3 regions of the Pedobacter sp. NJ-S-72 genome follow, and region 3 is predicted to be linked to each of the others. Evidence: riboswitches for the same ligand, from Rfam matches in the RefSeq annotation. Region 3 holds a riboswitch; each other region holds the start of a gene.

Region 1 (5,943 bases), 2.6 Mb from region 3:
CATCCTGTGAACTGGTGATGATATATTGATAATCCTTCAGGTTGCCAAATACATTGCTCCACAAGGTGTTGTTTGAAGTAGAAGTGAAATTATAAGAATAAGTATCACTAAATCCGCTTAAACCTCTGCCAGGCAGCAGATTATATCCGACAAGCAGAGAACCATAACTATTATAAGTGATCGTATTTGCAGCTGTTACGGTAAGCGCATTGGGTAAGATAAGTATGGGTTTCATGGTGCTGCCTGTCGCACTGTTTGGATTGTCGTTGATATTGAGATCTTTCTTGCAGGCAGTTACAAAGCTTAATAAGCCCAGTATGGTGAATATATTAAAATACTTTTTCATAGTGTGATGTTAAAGGGTTACGGATAATGTTGCGCCAAAATATCTTGTAGGCGGGGTTTGAGATAGTGTGGACACACCGACTGCATTGTTGTCATTTGCGCTATAGTCAGGATCGGTATATTCATTGGATTTCGGAACCCATAACAACAGATTTCTGCCTTGTACGCTTACAGTAACTGCTTTTACTGCTTTGATATTAGCGAGCAAACTCTTTGGTAAATTATAGGCTAATGAAAGTTCTCTCCATTTCCAGTAGTTTCCAGAGTACACGTAATTGCTTGAAATACTTCTGTTTGGTGCGCCCTGGTCCAAAAGCCTGTTCCTCCGTCAGAAATCGTTACACTGTTATTTGCAACGTACTTCCCGGTTGCACGATCAAGGTAGGAGGAGTTTGGAAATACGAAACGCTCTCTGTTATAATAAGCACTTCGTGCTGATGAACCAGCAAAGTCAAAGTTATTACCTTGTGATATGGAAGCCACTTTGTAACCACCTCTATATTCAAACAAAGTTGATAAGGTAAAGTCTTTCCAGGAAACCTGCATATCCAGACCAAGGCGATATTTTGGAGAAGTGTTGCCCAGGTTCTGTGATTGTGGTGCTTTAGATGGATATCCTGTATTGGCATCTACAATAACGCGCCCCTGATCATCACGCAAATAATCTGTAACTATAATTGAATTGACCTGCTGGCCTTCAACAGCATAGATTACGCTGCTTCCGTTGATACTGATTGTTTTTAAGGTAGGATGCAGGGACTTCAATAGGTTTTTATTGCTTGTGAAATTACCGCCAACTACCAATTTCCAGTCATTGGTTTTGACAGGGGTAATGTGCAGAGAGGTTTCAATACCTTTATTGGTTACTTCTCCGGTATTGATCAGATAGCTGGAAAACCCTGTAGAAACTGGGATTCCGGCATAAATAGCCTGACCTTTTGTGCTTGTGTAATAATAGCTCAGACTGGCTTCAATACGGTTATCCAGCAATCTGAAATCAGTTCCCAGCTCATACCCGTTAGTCGTTTCTGGTTTCAGATCTTTCGAAGCTAAAGTACCATCCTGAGTAAAGTATGTGCCGTTGCTGAAACCAGTTACTGAATTAAATACGGGTTCCAGACTATAAGGGTCAATATTGATCAGACCTGTTTTGGAAACGGCTCCTCTGATTTTAAGATAGTTGATGAGTTTGGTTTCTTTTAGAGAAGGAAAAGCATCAGACACTACAAATGATACATCTGCTGCCGGGTAAAAAAACGATCTGTTTTGTGCGCTTAACAGTGATGTCCAGTCATTTCTGCCACTCAAATGAAGATATAAATAGTCTTTATAACCTAATGTAGCATCAGCCCAAAGGCCGTATAGTTTACTTTTTTAGAATTACTTTCTGCTGCAGTAGCTACTCCTGTACGGTTACCAACGTTATATAAGTCAGGAATAATTAATCCGTTAGCACCAACACCTACGTTTTTAGCAGTCTTATTGACAGAGGAAGCCCCCAGAATTAAATTAAGAGAGAAGTCTTTGAGATCCTTTTTGATGTTGATCAGGAAGTCATTGCTAAATCTGGATGTTTGATTTGCATCGTCAGAAACACTGCCTGCGAAATTACTTTTGCCTAAAGATTGTGAATAATCAGAGTAGATACCTGCTGCTACACTTGTTTTTTGAGTATAGTAGCGGTTAGATAAACCGGATCTGTAAGTGAAGTTTAACCATGGGAGCGGAGTCCATTTTACTTCTAACTTTCCTGTCAGATAAGAGTTTTTGGATTTTCGGCGGTTGTTGGCAGCATCCCAGTAAGGACTTCCAAAAAATGGACTATAGAAACCATCAAGGCTTGAATATTTGCCGTTTTTCCAATCTTTATATTCTAAGATGGGAATGTTTGCAGGAACATTGATCAGATCTGCATAGACTGCATCGGTTGCGCTTGTAATATCATAGTTGTTTTCTATATAGTTAGCAGAGTAGTCTATATTCAGTGATGGAAGAATCTTTCGGGTTCCGTTAAACCGGACAGAAGTTCTGGTGTATTTATCACCAGGTGTGGTTCCTTTGCCATTCAGGTATTGCCCTGCAACATAGGTTGTTGATTTATCATCTCCTGAGGAAACAGAGAAGTCAGACTGGTTACTTATTCCTGTTTCCCAGAAATCATTCCGGTCTGATCTTGGCGAATAGACAGCTTGCTGTTGTTCTCCATTAGCTAATGGAAATCCAAGCGGCCTTAAACTGCCATCAAATGCAGGCCCGAATTGCTGATTCTCAGTAGGGCTGAAAACCTGTCCATCGGATGTAGATCCGGCACCGAACCTGGTTTGGAGTTTAGGAAAGAAACTTACTTTTTCTAAAGTCGTGGTATTTGAAAAACGAACAGTCGGTTTCCCGTTTTTACCTTTTTTTGTAGTGACCAGTAAAACTCCGTTAGATGCCTCTGAACCGTATAATGTAGCGCCGGCTGCCCCATTTAGTACAGAGATTTCTTCTATATCTTCGGGGTTCAGGTTGTCTAATATTGTGCTGGGAACAACTACGTTATCAACGACAACCAAAGCTGTGTTATCTCCTGTAAGTGAGCGGTTACCTCTTAATACAAGCCTGTAGTTAGGGTTAACTCCGCTGGAAATAGCATTTGCCTGTAATCCGGCAATTTTACCTACCAGGCCTCCTGAGATTGTTGGAGACTTACCTTTGGAAAGTTCTTCGGAGGTTAATCTAGTTGCGGTATAACCTTGTTCTTTTGGTTTACGAAGGATACCACCCGCTGAAACCACTACTTCATTTAAGTTGTTATCGTCAGGGGTAAGGGCTATTGCTACTGTCGTTTTTCCATTGAGTTTATGTTCATACTTTTTGAAGCCGATGAAACTGACAATCAGAATATCTTCTGATCCTGAGCTTTTAATGGTGAATGAGAATTTCCCATTTGCACCTGTTACGGCACCCAGATTGGTATTTTTCAATTTTACACTTACCCCAGGCAGGGGTAAACCATCTTCGGTAGAGGTTATTGTTCCGGAAATTGTTTTTTTTTTCTTGCTGTGCCTGAGCCATATTTGATATAGCAAGCACAAACAAGAATATAAAGAGTTTGAGTAAAGTCTTTCTCATTGTTGATTTTCGTGAAATTTTGGGTATAGGTTGTTTAGGTCAGTTTAGAAATCTAAATAACTCGTTAATAAAATCGTGAAGGATATTGATTATCTGCTATCTCCTAACAGCTAGGATTTGATATACGATTGAGGATATCTGTGGGCACGGGGTAGGTAATTGTTATTTTCATTATATTTGTTTGAGTGGTTTAAAACATTAATTAATTCGCATTTGTGTTGGATAACCGTTATATCTCAATAAGGAGCGGGCTCTAACCGCTCCTTATTATTTTAAGGTTTGTCATTTGAAATTTTAAGAATTGTAATTTATTGCATAGTATGCTCCTTTCCTAAAAAGAATAAATCTGTTAATTTTATATCTCGTTAATTATCGTTCTTTTCTCTAAGAAAGCCGTCTGGCTTTATAGCTGAATCGGGATGGAATGAATGCTTCGTCAATTGAATAATTCATACTTATCTTTATTACTTACGTAATAAGGAATTAGCACCTTGTAAGGAACAGGTTGCTAAGACATCGATGGGCCTTTCCCTCCGTCTTTCTTGATAAGAATTGTAATTGTAAGAACTGATTATAAGACAAAAGTAGTCATAAATAATAAAAACTACTAATTTAGTATACTTTTATTTTCTCTCTGTCGTTCGTCTATATTTCCGAGGTTGTTTCCTCGCATTAAACTGCGATCAGAGAGCGAGAGAGGCCTATTTGGATTTTACATCAAAGATTTCTGCCAGCTTATTCTGAAGATCTTCTTCTCTTAAACCTTTGGCAATAATTTTTCCGGAAGGGTCAATCAGGAAGTTAGCTGGTATAGATCTGATCCCGTATAATTTTGCTGCTGCATTATCCCAGAATTTTAAATCTGAAACATGTGTCCAGGTAAGTTTGTCGTCTGCGATTGCTTTTAACCATGCATCTTTTTTGCCGGGCTGATCCAAAGAAACTCCTAATACTGTAAATCCTTTGTCTTTGTACTTGTTGTAGGCAACAACTACATTAGGATTCTCTTTTCTGCAAGGGCCACACCATGATGCCCAGAAATCAACTAAAACATATTTTCCTTTAAAGTCTGATAGTTTTACCGGCTTATCATTTACATCGTTCTGTGTAAAATCTATAGCTTGTAAACCTACTTTTGTTTTTTTTGCGGCATCAAAGAAACCGGCAATATTTTTTCCTGTACTGGTTTCACGAACCTTGGGGAGATAGTCCATTGTATAGCTGTTCTGCTTCTGATTGCACTTTTTCATCTGTAGCCAGTTGAGACAGAACTACCAAACTGATGTAAGAATCTGTGTTTTTACGTGCAAAATCAAGGTAAATAGGAGTCAGGCCTTCTGAAATAGAATCATGACGTTTATAAAAACTATCCAGGAAAGCTTTATCATTTTTCTGCTCGGGGGTGAACTTATAATATTCTGCGCTTAGTAGTGCAAGCTGATCCTGAACAGGCTTTGAGATCGTTTTAAGCTTATCATTATCATTGTTTATCAAAGAACCGGTAACTGTAGCTTTTTTTAGTGAGTCGGTGGAGGTTATGGTAATATTAGCTGGCTCCAGATAAAAGGAGAGTGCATCATTTTTGGTTCCTTTAACACCTGATTTTTTAAATAAAGTACTTCTAACCGGGTCTTTGATTTTCCCGTTGAAAGCAAACACTCCTTTTTGTGCTGTAGCAGAATCCAGAATGCTTTTTCCGTCTGCATTATAGCTCAGGAAGACTTTAACTCCCGGGAGCAGACCTTTTACTTCTCCTTTTAAGCTAAATGGTTGCTGCGCCATGACAGCAAATGGGAGCAGGGTTCCGACTAGTAGTATAGATTTTCTCTTCATAATATAGGTTTAAGACTGATTGAGTTACAAAGATAAATAAACACTACTAAATTAGTATACTTTATTTAAAGTAAATTGCTCAATCTTAATTCTGCCTCTTCGAGATCTTCGTCATGGTCTACACAGAACACTTTAAAACCATCTGTTTTAGGTATTTTATTGAATTCTTCTGTTTTTATAAATTCTATTAATGTCTTAGAAAAAAGAAGCAAAAGGGTTTCTGCAATTTCATTATCTGGTTCATTTTCTTCATCTTCCTCACCAAATAACTCCTCTTCAGAGAGAACGTATTTTGTTGAAAAACATTGGTATTCCCAATCACCAATACTATATCTTAAATCATAAACCTCATCCTCAGATTGATATGAATCTTTATACTTCCCGTTTTGATAATCAGCTAAAGTTGCAGAAAATGCTTCTTCAGTGTTAAAGCATAAATTTACTTCTGCATATTCTGCATTGCAGTCAAAAGCGAAAGCGTAAAACACCTTGTCTGGATGTTCTGCTAAAAATTTAAGTACTTCATTCTTTGTAAATTCAAGCAGTTCGTTTTCTATAGCTTTATAATCTATTTTTTGCATGGTGATATTTTTTAATATAATATTCAGTAAACATCGTTTTTGTTTCCGTCAAGGAGTGACAAGTTGTTAT
Region 2 (5,943 bases), 2.3 Mb from region 3:
TCTGACAGCTACATCTGCCGGACTTTCGCCACCTGCAAAATGCGCATCATAATCACCCGACTGCCACTTCTCTGTGATATCTTTAAAAGCACCAATAACCAGTTCGCTGGTATGCTGACCTTCAAATTCGCCCCAGGCCAGTTCATCAAGCTCTGTATGTTTTTCCCAGGGAATTCCTGCGTCAATAAACTGCTGAACAGTTTGTTGTGTCCTTTTGAGAACTGAGGTATAAACCTTTTCAAAAGGGATGTCTTTATATAATTGATAAAAAGCAGCGCCCTGAGCTCTTCCAGTATCGTTAAGATCACTGTCTATCCCTCTGCCCTGTATAATTCCTTGTTTATTCAAATCCGTCTCGCCATGACGAATGATATATATTTCCTTATCCATTAATTAATTAATAACCGGGAGCTTATAATACTGAGGTTTAGCCTCTTCTTCAAAAACAAAATCTGTGTAATCTGTCACTACATTATAAAAAGTATCTCTTTCTATTGGCTGACGGTTAACCTGTTTAATCAGGTTCGCAAGCTCGCGGGTACTCATTCCTGGCGTTTGCTCTTCAGCACCTGCCATAGAGTAGATTTTCGTCGTATCGTCGAGCGTACCATCAATATCATCAACTCCAAAGTTTAAAGAAAGCTGTGCTGTCTGACGGCTGATCATTGCCCAGTAGGCTTTGATATGATCAAAATTATCAAGGTAAATACGGGCTACGGCATAATTTCTTAAATCTTCAATCACAGAAACTTCCGGAACATGTTCCATCTGGTTATTCTGATTTCTGAATTTAAGTGGAATAAATGCCTGGAAACCGTTTGTTTTATCTTGTAACTGACGTAAACGCTCCATATGGTCTACCCTGTGCTTAAATTCTTCAATGTGACCATATAACATGGTAGCATTTGTTTTTAAGCCTAGTTTATGTGCCTGCTCATGAATATCAAGCCATTGTTCAGCAGTACATTTATCATTCGCTATTTTCTCTCTTACTTCCGGATGAAAAATTTCTGCTCCACCACCTGGCATAGAATCCAGTCCGGCTTCCTTAAAATATTTCAATCCATCATAATGACTTAATTTAGCCTTTTTGAAGATATAATAACATTCAACTGGTGTTAATGCTTTGATGTGTAACCTAGGGCGGTGTGCTTTTACTCTTTTAAAGAACTCAGCATAGAATTCAAGATTTTGTTTAGGTACTACCCCTCCTGTGACGTGAACTTCCGTTACCGGTTCATCATCATATTTTTTTTTTCAGGATATCCATCATCCCGTCAACACTCATTTCCCAACCGTCTTCTTTATTTTTAATCAGACGGGAATAAGAACAGAAATTGCAGGTATATATGCAAACATTAGTGGGTTCGATATGAAAATTCCGGTTGAAGTAAGTCTTGTCTCCGTGCTTCTGTTCTCTGATATAATTTGCCAAAACGCCCAAAAAACCCAGTTCGGCATGTTCATATAAGTAAACACCTTCATCGAAAGTGATCCTTTCTTTTTGCTGAACTTTTAATGCTATCCCTCTCAGTTCCTGAGATAAATCAGCATTGTCCAGTATAAAAGTAAGCTTTGCAGTCGTATCCATCTTTGATTGATTTATAGGTCAAAAGTAAGATAAAATCAACATAACAAGGCGTAACAATAATTTAAGGCTGTCAGTTTTGTGTCAAAGCTAAATATCAGGGTTATTTATCAGAGGTACTTAAGACCAGTTTATTTGTTCAGAATGTCTTTGATTTTCGGCAACATCAACTTAAACCATGCCGTGTATTGATCGGGCTGCAAAGCAACATCTTCTTCAATAGCATCCAGGCAGAGATATTTCCAGTCAGCTACTTCTTCCGGATTAGGTACAGGAGACTGATTTGTTGTACCAAAAAAAAAAAAATGATCCAATTCATGTTCTGTTAATCCATTCTCAAATTCAGCTTTATAAATAAAACTAAACTGATGTGATAAATCACAGGCAATATTCATTTCCTCCTTTAACCTTCGGTGTGCAGCATCGATCAGCACTTCCGCTGGCCTGGGATGAGAACAGCAGGTATTAGTCCATAACGAAGGAGTATGATATTTTCCGGTCGCGCGTTTTTGTAGCAGGAATTCATTTTTATCATTGAAAATAAAGACAGAAATTGCACGATGAAGTAAGCCCAGCTGATGTGCACTCAGTTTCTCCATAATACCTATTTCATTATCCTCCTTATCAACCAGCGACACGTATTCTATCATAACATCTATTTCAGCTGCAAAGATAAAAATTAAAAACAAGCTGCAGAACTTGATTATACATCATAAAAAAGCTGCCTCTTGTTTGGGAGAGGCAGCTCAGCTGGTGTTTGTTTGATGTAAAGTCTTATTTCATCGCTTTTGTAAAGTTCAATATAATATAAGCTGGATTTTTTCCATAATCAACAGGTGATTTTAATACCAGATTATCTCCTGTAGCCTGCGATAAAATCAGTCTGTAACCTTCAGTTACATTCTTAGCTTTATCTCCTTCATACAGTTTTTTGAATTGGAAAGTTTGATCTGCTGTACTCACTGACCAAAAAATGCTTTGTGTTTTTGTTGGACAATCAGCAGTTCCCGGAAGCAGGTATGATCCATTTCCGCTATTGGTTAATTTCCATGTACTACCAATAAAACATTTGTAAGAAGCTTCGTTAAAAAGAGATTTTACATTCATAGCTGGTACACCATCAAATGTAATGTCGTTTAACACCCAATTTCCAGACACATTTCCTCTTTTCAAGGTAGCACCTGCACCACCCTTAGGTGAACAGCCTTGTAAAACCATCAATGAACTACATAAAATGGCCGCTATAACTAATATTCTTTTCATATCTTGTATTTTCGAAAACAGCTTACATAAATCCTGCCAAAAAACGCCAAAAACCTAAATTCTATGCAGACAGAAACGATTGCTATACATGCCGGAAATCTAACCCACAGTGCCACAGGGGATGTAACCCCGCCAATTAGCCTCTCAACTACATTTTTCAGGGATGAAAATGGTAGCTACCCTGGCGGACATATGTATAGCCGTGTCAGCAACCCTAACCGTTCTGCACTGGAAAAAGTAATGGCTGATCTGGAAAAAGGTGCAGATGCATGTGCTTTTTCTTCTGGAAATACAGCCGGAATGACTGTTTTTCAGGCCTTACCTCCGGGTAGCCATATTATTGCACCTGATGATATGTACTGGGGTTTCAAAAAACAATTGCAGTCAATTTTTGAGGGAATACTGAGCATAGATTTTATTGATCTTACTGTGGTCAGTGAAATAGAAAAACATATCAAAAGCAACACAGTAATGATATGGGTTGAAACACCTTCTAATCCATTATTAAAGGTTACAGATTTATCTGCTGTTTCTGAAATAGCTAAAAAGCATCAATTAACCTTTGCCTGTGACAGTACTTTCGCTTCTCCTTGTTTCCAAAATCCTATTCTGCATGGCGCAGATCTTGTCATGCATTCTTCTACTAAATATATTGGCGGCCACAGTGATGTGCTGGGTGGTATTTTAGTCACTGCTGTTCAGGATGAATTATGGGAAAGAATCAGAAATATTCAGCAAACTGGCGGCGCGGTACCCTCTCCTTTTGATTGCTTCCTGTTATTAAGAAGTATCAAGACCTTACCATACAGAATGCGGGGACATGCAGCAAATGGTATGGCACTTGCAAAATATTTATCTGCACACTCAAAAGTAGAGGCTGTATTTTACCCCGGACTCCCTTCTCATCCTCAGCATGAAATCGCAAAAAAACAAATGGGTGGATTTTCCGGTATGTTATCTGTATTGGTCAGGGGGGATGCGAGAAAAGTAGTCAATAAGGTCAAACTATTTGCCCAGGCAACGAGCCTTGGTGGTGTAGAGAGTTTAATTGAACACCGCGCTTCGGTAGAAGGCCCGGACACTAAAACCCCACAGAATTTAATTCGGATATCTGTTGGACTAGAACATATTGATGACCTTATTGCTGATCTGGAGCAGGCTTTAGCCTAAAAAAACATGCTAAACCACATTTTAACAGGGTACAATATTCATTTTAAGTTACTTACAAACAGAATCTTAATTATTTTTCAGAATATTATTTTGAGATTAGAGACAAAAGCTCTACATTTGTAATTATATAGTGAAAGCTATTCAAGTCAACCCACAATCTGGGTTTGATTTATAAAGAAGTGGCGAGAGACAGGCTCCGTGACCCACTGGCAACCCTCCCAAATGGAGAAGGTGCCAATTCCTGACCAGTTAACATAGTGTTTTCTGGAAAGATAAATTAAGACAAAATGAAAACAAATCACCAACCATCACAATCAGGCGAACCTGTTTCTTACACGATTAAACACCTGCAAATTATTGCATGTATGTGTTGTTGCATCGGCTAACAACAACAATCTTCCACGTAAAATTAGTTTTATTTCAACCGGAAGGCCTTTTTTCAGAGGTATGCAATCCCTTATACGGATTTTGCAATAGCATAAAACCCCGTATCTGTCTATAAAGTCCATTTATCATCTTTAAATCAGCGAAATCATGTCAGCAAATTATAGATTCGAAACATTACAACTTCATGCAGGTCAGGAAATTGACCCAACAACTGGTTCAAGAGCCGTACCAATTTACCAAACTACTTCTTACGGATTTAAAAGTGCAGAACATGGCGCAAACCTGTTCGCTCTAAAAGAATTTGGCAATATTTATACCCGTTTAATGAACCCCACAACCGACGTTTTCGAGAAACGTGTAGCTGCACTGGAAGGTGGTGTTGCTGGTTTAGCGGTTGCTTCGGGACAGGCTGCTCAATTTATCGCATTAAATAATATACTGGAAGCAGGTGACAACTTTGTTTCTTCTCCTCATCTGTATGGTGGTAGCTATAACCAGTTTTTAAAGTTGCTTTCAAACGTTTAGGAATAGAAGTAAGATTTGCCGAAAGCGATGACACACAAGACTTTGAAGCCAAAATAGACAAAAACACCAAAGCGATTTACCTGGAGAGCATTGGAAATCCATCATTCAGTATCCCCGATTTTGAAAAACTGTCTTTAATCGCACAAAAATATGATCTGCCATTAATCGTTGACAATACTTTCGGTGCAGCAGGTTATTTATTCAAACCTCTTGAGCATGGCGCACATATAGTGGTTCAATCTGCAACTAAATGGATCGGCGGACATGGAACAAGTATTGGCGGAGTAATTATTGATGGCGGAAACTATAACTGGGGAAATGGTAAATTCAAACAGTTCACCTCCCCTTCTGAAGGTTACCATGGCCTTGTCTTTAATGATGTATTTGGTATTGGCAGTGATTTTGGAAATATCCAGTTTATTATCCGCGCCAGAGTAGAAGGGTTAAGAGATTTCGGCCCTGCCATCTCTCCTTTCAACTCCTTCCTGCTTATCCAGGGATTGGAAACTTTATCATTACGTGTACAAAGACACGTTGACAACACGCTTGCGCTGGCTACATGGCTTGAAAATCATGAGGCAGTCAAAAAGGTTTTTTATCCTGGTCTTGAAAGCAGCCCTTATCATCAAAATGCAAAGAAATATCTTAAAAATGGATTTGGCGCTGTGCTTTCATTTGAGTTACACGGGGGTAAAGAACAAGCCGTTCAATTTGTAAACGAACTTCAGCTGGTTAGTCACCTTGCCAATGTAGGTGACGCAAAAACATTAATTATACAACCTTCAGCAACTACGCATCAGCAATTAAGTGAAGAAGAACAGGCTGCTGCCGGTATCACTCCGCAATTATTAAGAGTATCTGTAGGAATTGAACATATCGACGATATTAAAGCAGACTTTGAACAGGCTTTTGAAAAATTATCATCCGGAAAATCGCTTTAAGAATAAAAACAGCTAGAAAAAAGAATGTCATCAACAACACACATATATAACCACCCAAAGCAATTTAAA
Region 3 (5,943 bases):
TAGTACGTGAATAAAGAGGAAGTTGTGTACTACCAATAGCAATATGTTCTTCCTGCATGCTGGAAGTCCCGTCAAAAGATACGCGGCCAATAACATCAAACCAGTCATTTACTTTATAATTCAGACCAGCGTTACCGAAGTAGTGATCCCTTGTATCGCCTGCAACGTTTTGATAACGGTTAAAATAAGGGTTATCTGCATAGATAGGACCTTTTCCAGTTGCATCTGACCAGTTCCAGCTAATATTTTTATTGTTTCTCTCATACGCAGTTTTCAGGTCCTTGATATCAGCAGCTACGTTCCACCACTGACGGAAACCCTGCATAGGATTTAACCCGGTATAACCAGTACCATAACGGCCTAAACCATCTACTTTAGAGTAATTTGCAGAAGCATTAACGGTAAGATTTTTTGTAATTTCATAAGTACTACCGAAGTTAAACAGGTTCTTAGTGATCTTACTGTTAGGCAGGATTCCTCTTTCATCGTTACGGGTGTAACCAATTTTAAAGGTACCTTTCTCACCACCTCCATCAATGCTCACACTCTGGTTAGAGGTAACAGCGGTCTGGAAAAAAGTTGAAGGGTCATTAGCACCCGCTACCCATGGTGTAGCTGTTTTGTACTTTGGAGAATAAGGATCCAATGATTCCCATTGATAAATCAACAGGCCCGGATCAAATTTAGGACCGTAAGAAGCATCAGCACTAAACTGAGGAGTCATTACTTTACCTGTACCAAAAACGTCCCTGTACCAGAAACCTGGTGTTGGAACAACATTACCGTCTCCATCTGTAGCCGGAGAGCCATATCCCTGACCATATTCTGTCTGATATTTTGGAAATGTAGATTTATCGATTTTTCCGAAAGTCACACCACTGTTTACAGTAATATTGGTTGAATTTTTGCTTCCTTTCTTTGTGGTGATGATAACTACACCATTGGCATTGCAGCTCTGGATCCGTATAGTGCTGTAGCAGCTGCACCTTTCAGGACAGTCATTGAAGCTACGTCATCAGGATTGATATCTGATGCTGCATTACCATAATCATAACCAGCACGGCCCGAATTCTGATCGGCAGTGTTGGAACTTGCATTTGACACGGGAACACCATCAATTACGAATAACGCCTGGTTATTACCAGTAATGGATTTGGCACCACGGATAACAATATTTGTTGATCCACCCATGGCATTGCTACGTTTAACATCTAAACCAGCAACTTTACCACCTAATGAGTTTACAAGGTTAATATCTCTTGTTCTGGTAATTTCCTCAGCTTTCAATTCCTGAGCAGCAAATGGCAGCTCATTCTTTTTCCGGGAAATACCCATTGCTGTAACCACAACCTGTTCCAGTTGCTTTGAATCTTCAGATAAAGAAACATTTACAATATTAGACCCCGGAATGGTTATACTTTGAGCAACATACCCAATGTAACTGATATCAATAGTAGTTGACTCTTTTGGAACAGACATGGAGAACTTTCCATTTGTAGAGCTCATTGCTCCTTGTTTCGCTCCTTTAACACGGATGGTAACACCTGGAAGTGGCATTCCATCGGACTTTGAGGTTATAGTCCCCGTTACTGTCTTATCTTGCGCGTTTACTTGTATAGCAAACAGCAAAAAGACACAGAAAAATAGTAGTCTTTTTTTTTTCATAAAAAATTTAGGTTTTAATAGTGATTCGTCCGTAAGGTAAAATAATTTAGCAGTCAAAAAAAAAAAATTTAAAATTATTTTAACACAAAAGTTACATATGTAGTACAAAAAAAAACCCCGATTACTTATTAAAAATTACATTTTTCACTAAAAAACATCAAATAATATATGAAAAACGCAATAATTAGAGAATTGCCCTTCTTTAAATAGTCAACAATTTCACATTATGTCACTTTAAAGAGAAATACTACTATTTCTTACAAACATTCGTGCATTTTAGTTGAACTACCTCATAATTTGTAAATCTGCTCTAAAATATCCCTTAGCATTTGTCTGCCAAATCTCAGAAAACATCATTAACAAAATAAATACTATAGATTTAGTAGTTTATTTATATATTTGCCAAAGATTTAAAATGTTCATTGATTTTTACTTATCCAGAAAGACCGAGGGAAAGGCCCTATGAAGTCTTAGCAACCTATACAATATAACGTAAAAGGTGCTAACTCCTATCCACATGAAGCGGAAAAGATAAGTGACAGCTATAATCATATAATAATTTGGTTTACTGTCATCTGTTTCCTTAATCATTTCTGGGATTAAAAACCTTCAGGGGATATCCGGATCATAAATACAGATGAAATAAACACAACAATTATATAATTCGATGAAAACACAATTACACACCCATTTTAAGAGCAGCTCTGCTCCAATACATCTTCTATATATGCAGTCTTACAGCTATATGCAGAAAACCTGCTGTTGTTAACGCATAACAAATAATCGCTGATCAGCTGATCAGCGATCTTAAAATAACACACCATTTTTTAAATCCGGAACATGATTCCGCTATTCAATTAGATATGTATAAAACTTACAAATACTTATTTGGGATAATACTATCCTTTCTAATCGTACAGACTGCTGCGGCACAATCCTCAAAAATCTCTGGAGTGGTCACAGAGAAATCTAACGGGCAACCTATCCCTGGGGTAAGTGTTACCGTTAAAGGAACAAATATCGGTACCCAGACAGATGGCAACGGTAAATTCAGTATCACCGCTAAACCAAACGATATACTAAGAATCGTATCCATTGGTTATAGCAATCAGGAGCTTAAAATAACAACAGCAACTTCGTTTGCTGTTCAGCTGGAAGAATCTTCAAACGCCTTAAGTGAAGTTGTTGTTACTGCTTTGAACATCCCTAAAGAAAAGAAATCACTGGGTTATTCAGTACAGGAGCTAAAATCAAAGGATTTATCTGAGGCAAAAGAAACGAATCTGATCAATGCTTTATCAGGTAAGGGTAGCCGGTGTACAGGTAACCAATAGTCAGGGCGATATGGGTTCATCCAGGATCATCATCAGAGGAGAAACTTCCATATCAGGTTATAATCAGCCATTATTTGTTATTGACGGGGTACCAGTAGATAATGCACAAAATTTAGGCACAGGTGGATCACGCGATTTTGCCAATACAATTTCAGATATCAATTCTGAAGATATTGAATCTATGAGTGTCCTAAAAGGGCCTAATGCGGCTGCCCTTTATGGGTCCAGAGCTGCTGCTGGTGTCGTATTGATTACAACTAAGAAAGGTAAAAATGCACAGGGATTGGGGATAAGTGTAAATTCAAATGCTACATTTTCAACTTTATTAACCATCCCATCGTACCAGAATTCATACGGACAGGGTGCTAACGGGCAATTCAGTTATGTAGATGGTAAAGGCGGAGGCATTAATGATGGTGTAGATGAAAGCTGGGGACCAAGATTAGATGGACGTTTAATTCCGCAATTTTTTCTCTAATGGCACACCAGTTCCATTTATCGCACATCCAAGTAATGTACGCGATTTCTTTAATACGGGTCGTACCCTTAATAATGGCATCGCTATTTCAGGATCAGGAGATAAATATGATTTACGTTTCTCCTACAACAATCTGGATCAAACAGGTGTTATTCCAAATTCATCACAATCAAAAAAAACTCCTTCCTCCTAAATGCAACCTATAAAATAACGCCAAAATTAACTTTCAATGCCTTAGTAAATTATGTAAACAGCAGTGCTGCTAACCTGCCTGGTTCAGGTGGAAAAAGAGCAAGCAGTACAATGTTGCAGTTTACCTGGTTCGGTCGTCAGGTTGACGTAGACAAGTTAAAAACCTATAAAGATGCCTTTGGAAATAATATCAACTGGAATAACAGCTATTATAGCAATCCATATTTTGTTGCTTACGAGAACACAGTTGGCCAGGTCCGTAACAGGCTGATTGGAAGCGCGGAATTAAATTATAAAAAAAAATAGATGGTTTATCTGCAAACTTCAGAACAGGAAACGATTATTATACAGACCGCAGAAAAATCAAAATCGCCTATGGAACAAATGGCACCCCATTTGGTTCTTATGAAGAAGATGCCTATACCTTCAGCGAAAACAATACCGAAGGAAGATTGGATTTTAATAAAAAACTGAACTCAGATTTTAACCTTGACCTTTTATTAGGAGGAAATATACGTACAACTACTTTTGAAAATAATGACCAGAAAGCACCCAAGCTGGCCATTAATAATCTTTATACTTTAAGCAACTCGCGTGATCCGCTTATTTCTTCTAATGTTTACACCAAACAACGTGTATACAGTACATTTGGCTCTGCACAGCTAGGCTTTAGAAACTACGCTTACTTAAACTTAACTGCACGTAATGACTGGTCATCTACTTTGCCTCCTCAAAACCGCTCTTATTTCTATCCTTCAGTAAATGCAAGTTTAATCCTTACCGAAGCATTTGACATTAAGAACGATGATGTCCTTAATTTCGCAAAACTTCGCGGCGGGTGGTCTAAGGTTGGTAAAGATGCTGGCCCATACCAATTATATAACAATTATTCATTTACTGCACCATTTGACAGTAATCCACAGCAAAACCTTAGCGATACAGATCTGAACCCCAATTTGAAACCAGAAACGACCAACTCGACAGAAGCAGGTTTTGAACTGGGCTTTTTTAAAAACAGGTTACGCTTTGACTTCAGTGTGTACAACACAAACAGTTTTAACCAAATTTTAAGTCTGGATGTTAGTCCGACTACGGGTTTCCTTAAAAAGCTGGTTAACGGCGGGACAATTAATAATAAAGGAATCGAAGCGCAATTAGGAATTACACCCGTTAAAACAAAAAACTTTACCTGGGATATCAATGTAAATTACTCGATGAACCGCAGTAAAGTAAAAGACCTTTATCAGGACTTAAAAAGTTATCAGCTGGGATCAGACGGATCAGTTCAGATACTGGCTACTGTTGGACAGCCAGCCAACGGAACAATTTTCGGCACTGCTTATGAAAGAAACGCAACCGGAGATATTATTGTTGGAGCAGACGGCACACCACAGGCAAGCGCCTCTAAAAAGATTCTTGGAAAATACACACCAAACTGGTTAGGTGGTGTTACCAATAGCTTCACTTACAAAAACATCAGTTTAAGTGTATTGGTTGACGCACACATTGGTGGACAGATTTACTCAGGGACCAACAGTACAGGAACCTACACAGGAGTATTAGCTTCTACCCTTCCAGGACGTGGGACTGAAAATGGTGGAATAAGTTATTATATCAATTCTACCGGAAAGGCGATACAAGCTGGTGCGGGTACCCCCGCAGGTGCAACCATATATGACGACGGAATGATTTTTAAAGGATTCTTAGCAGATGGCACAGCGAACAATACAATCATACCAGCCAGTCAGTATTATAAATCATTCAATAATATAGATGAAGCGTCAGTTTACAGTGCAACCTATATTAAACTGAGAGAAATAAAATTAGGCTATACCCTTCCATCTCAATGGATAAAATCTATAGGCTTGCAAAGTGCCACTATTTCTGCGGTAGGCAGAAATCTATTTATCCTGCATAAGAATGTTCCTAACATCGATCCCGAGTCCGCTTTTAACACAGGTAACGGACAAGGTCTGGAAGATCTTGGTTTACCTACTGTCCGTACTATTGGTTTCAATCTTAATTTCAAATTCTAATTTCCATGAAAACAAAATATATACCTCTATTACTGTCAGGATTGTTACTTATTACAGCTACATCCTGCAAAAAGGCATTGGACGAAACAAATGTAGATCCAAATGCCTCACAAACAGCACAACCAGAATTTCTGCTAACAGCGGCAATTAAGAACACTTCTGATACTTATTGGGGCACGACCAATAATATGAACTCAAGTTTACTTTTTGTACAGCACTGGGCTAAAATCCAATATAC

Evidence for each region. Region 3 has a riboswitch for S-adenosylmethionine ahead of ACWYN3_RS31965 (carboxypeptidase-like regulatory domain-containing protein). Riboswitches for the same ligand answer to the same signal wherever they lie in the genome.
Region 1: linked by a shared signal. The riboswitch ahead of ACWYN3_RS08235 (carboxypeptidase-like regulatory domain-containing protein) and the one ahead of ACWYN3_RS31965 (carboxypeptidase-like regulatory domain-containing protein) in region 3 are both predicted to bind S-adenosylmethionine.
Region 2: linked by a shared signal. The riboswitch ahead of ACWYN3_RS06155 (O-acetylhomoserine aminocarboxypropyltransferase/cysteine synthase family protein) and the one ahead of ACWYN3_RS31965 (carboxypeptidase-like regulatory domain-containing protein) in region 3 are both predicted to bind S-adenosylmethionine.

The regions. Positions count from the first base shown of each region.
Region 1 is NZ_CM132681.1:1,240,493-1,246,435, forward strand. It holds gene ACWYN3_RS08220 (SusD/RagB family nutrient-binding outer membrane lipoprotein) at 1-346, opposite strand, end outside; gene ACWYN3_RS08225 (hypothetical protein) at 356-616, opposite strand; gene ACWYN3_RS08230 (TonB-dependent receptor domain-containing protein) at 574-1,653, opposite strand; gene ACWYN3_RS08235 (carboxypeptidase-like regulatory domain-containing protein) at 1,680-3,422, opposite strand; SAM riboswitch class I at 3,912-4,011, opposite strand; gene ACWYN3_RS08240 (peroxiredoxin family protein) at 4,161-4,673, opposite strand; gene ACWYN3_RS08245 (DUF4369 domain-containing protein) at 4,648-5,292, opposite strand; gene ACWYN3_RS08250 (DUF4303 domain-containing protein) at 5,358-5,873, opposite strand.
Region 2 is NZ_CM132681.1:938,620-944,562, reverse strand. It holds gene ACWYN3_RS06180 (histidine phosphatase family protein) at 1-390, opposite strand, end outside; partial or broken gene mqnE (aminofutalosine synthase MqnE) at 394-1,591, opposite strand; gene idi (isopentenyl-diphosphate Delta-isomerase) at 1,720-2,238, opposite strand; gene ACWYN3_RS06165 (hypothetical protein) at 2,363-2,851, opposite strand; gene ACWYN3_RS06160 (trans-sulfuration enzyme family protein) at 2,915-4,021, shown strand; SAM riboswitch class I at 4,188-4,300, shown strand; partial or broken gene ACWYN3_RS06155 (O-acetylhomoserine aminocarboxypropyltransferase/cysteine synthase family protein) at 4,556-5,874, shown strand; partial or broken gene ACWYN3_RS06150 (homoserine O-acetyltransferase family protein) at 5,899-5,943, shown strand, end outside.
Region 3 is NZ_CM132681.1:4,844,880-4,850,822, reverse strand. It holds gene ACWYN3_RS31975 (outer membrane beta-barrel protein) at 1-874, opposite strand, end outside; gene ACWYN3_RS31970 (carboxypeptidase-like regulatory domain-containing protein) at 934-1,665, opposite strand; SAM riboswitch class I at 2,096-2,203, shown strand; gene ACWYN3_RS31965 (carboxypeptidase-like regulatory domain-containing protein) at 2,529-2,999, shown strand; gene ACWYN3_RS31960 (TonB-dependent receptor plug domain-containing protein) at 2,956-3,477, shown strand; gene ACWYN3_RS31955 (hypothetical protein) at 3,781-3,975, shown strand; gene ACWYN3_RS31950 (TonB-dependent receptor domain-containing protein) at 3,972-5,705, shown strand; gene ACWYN3_RS31945 (SusD/RagB family nutrient-binding outer membrane lipoprotein) at 5,711-5,943, shown strand, end outside.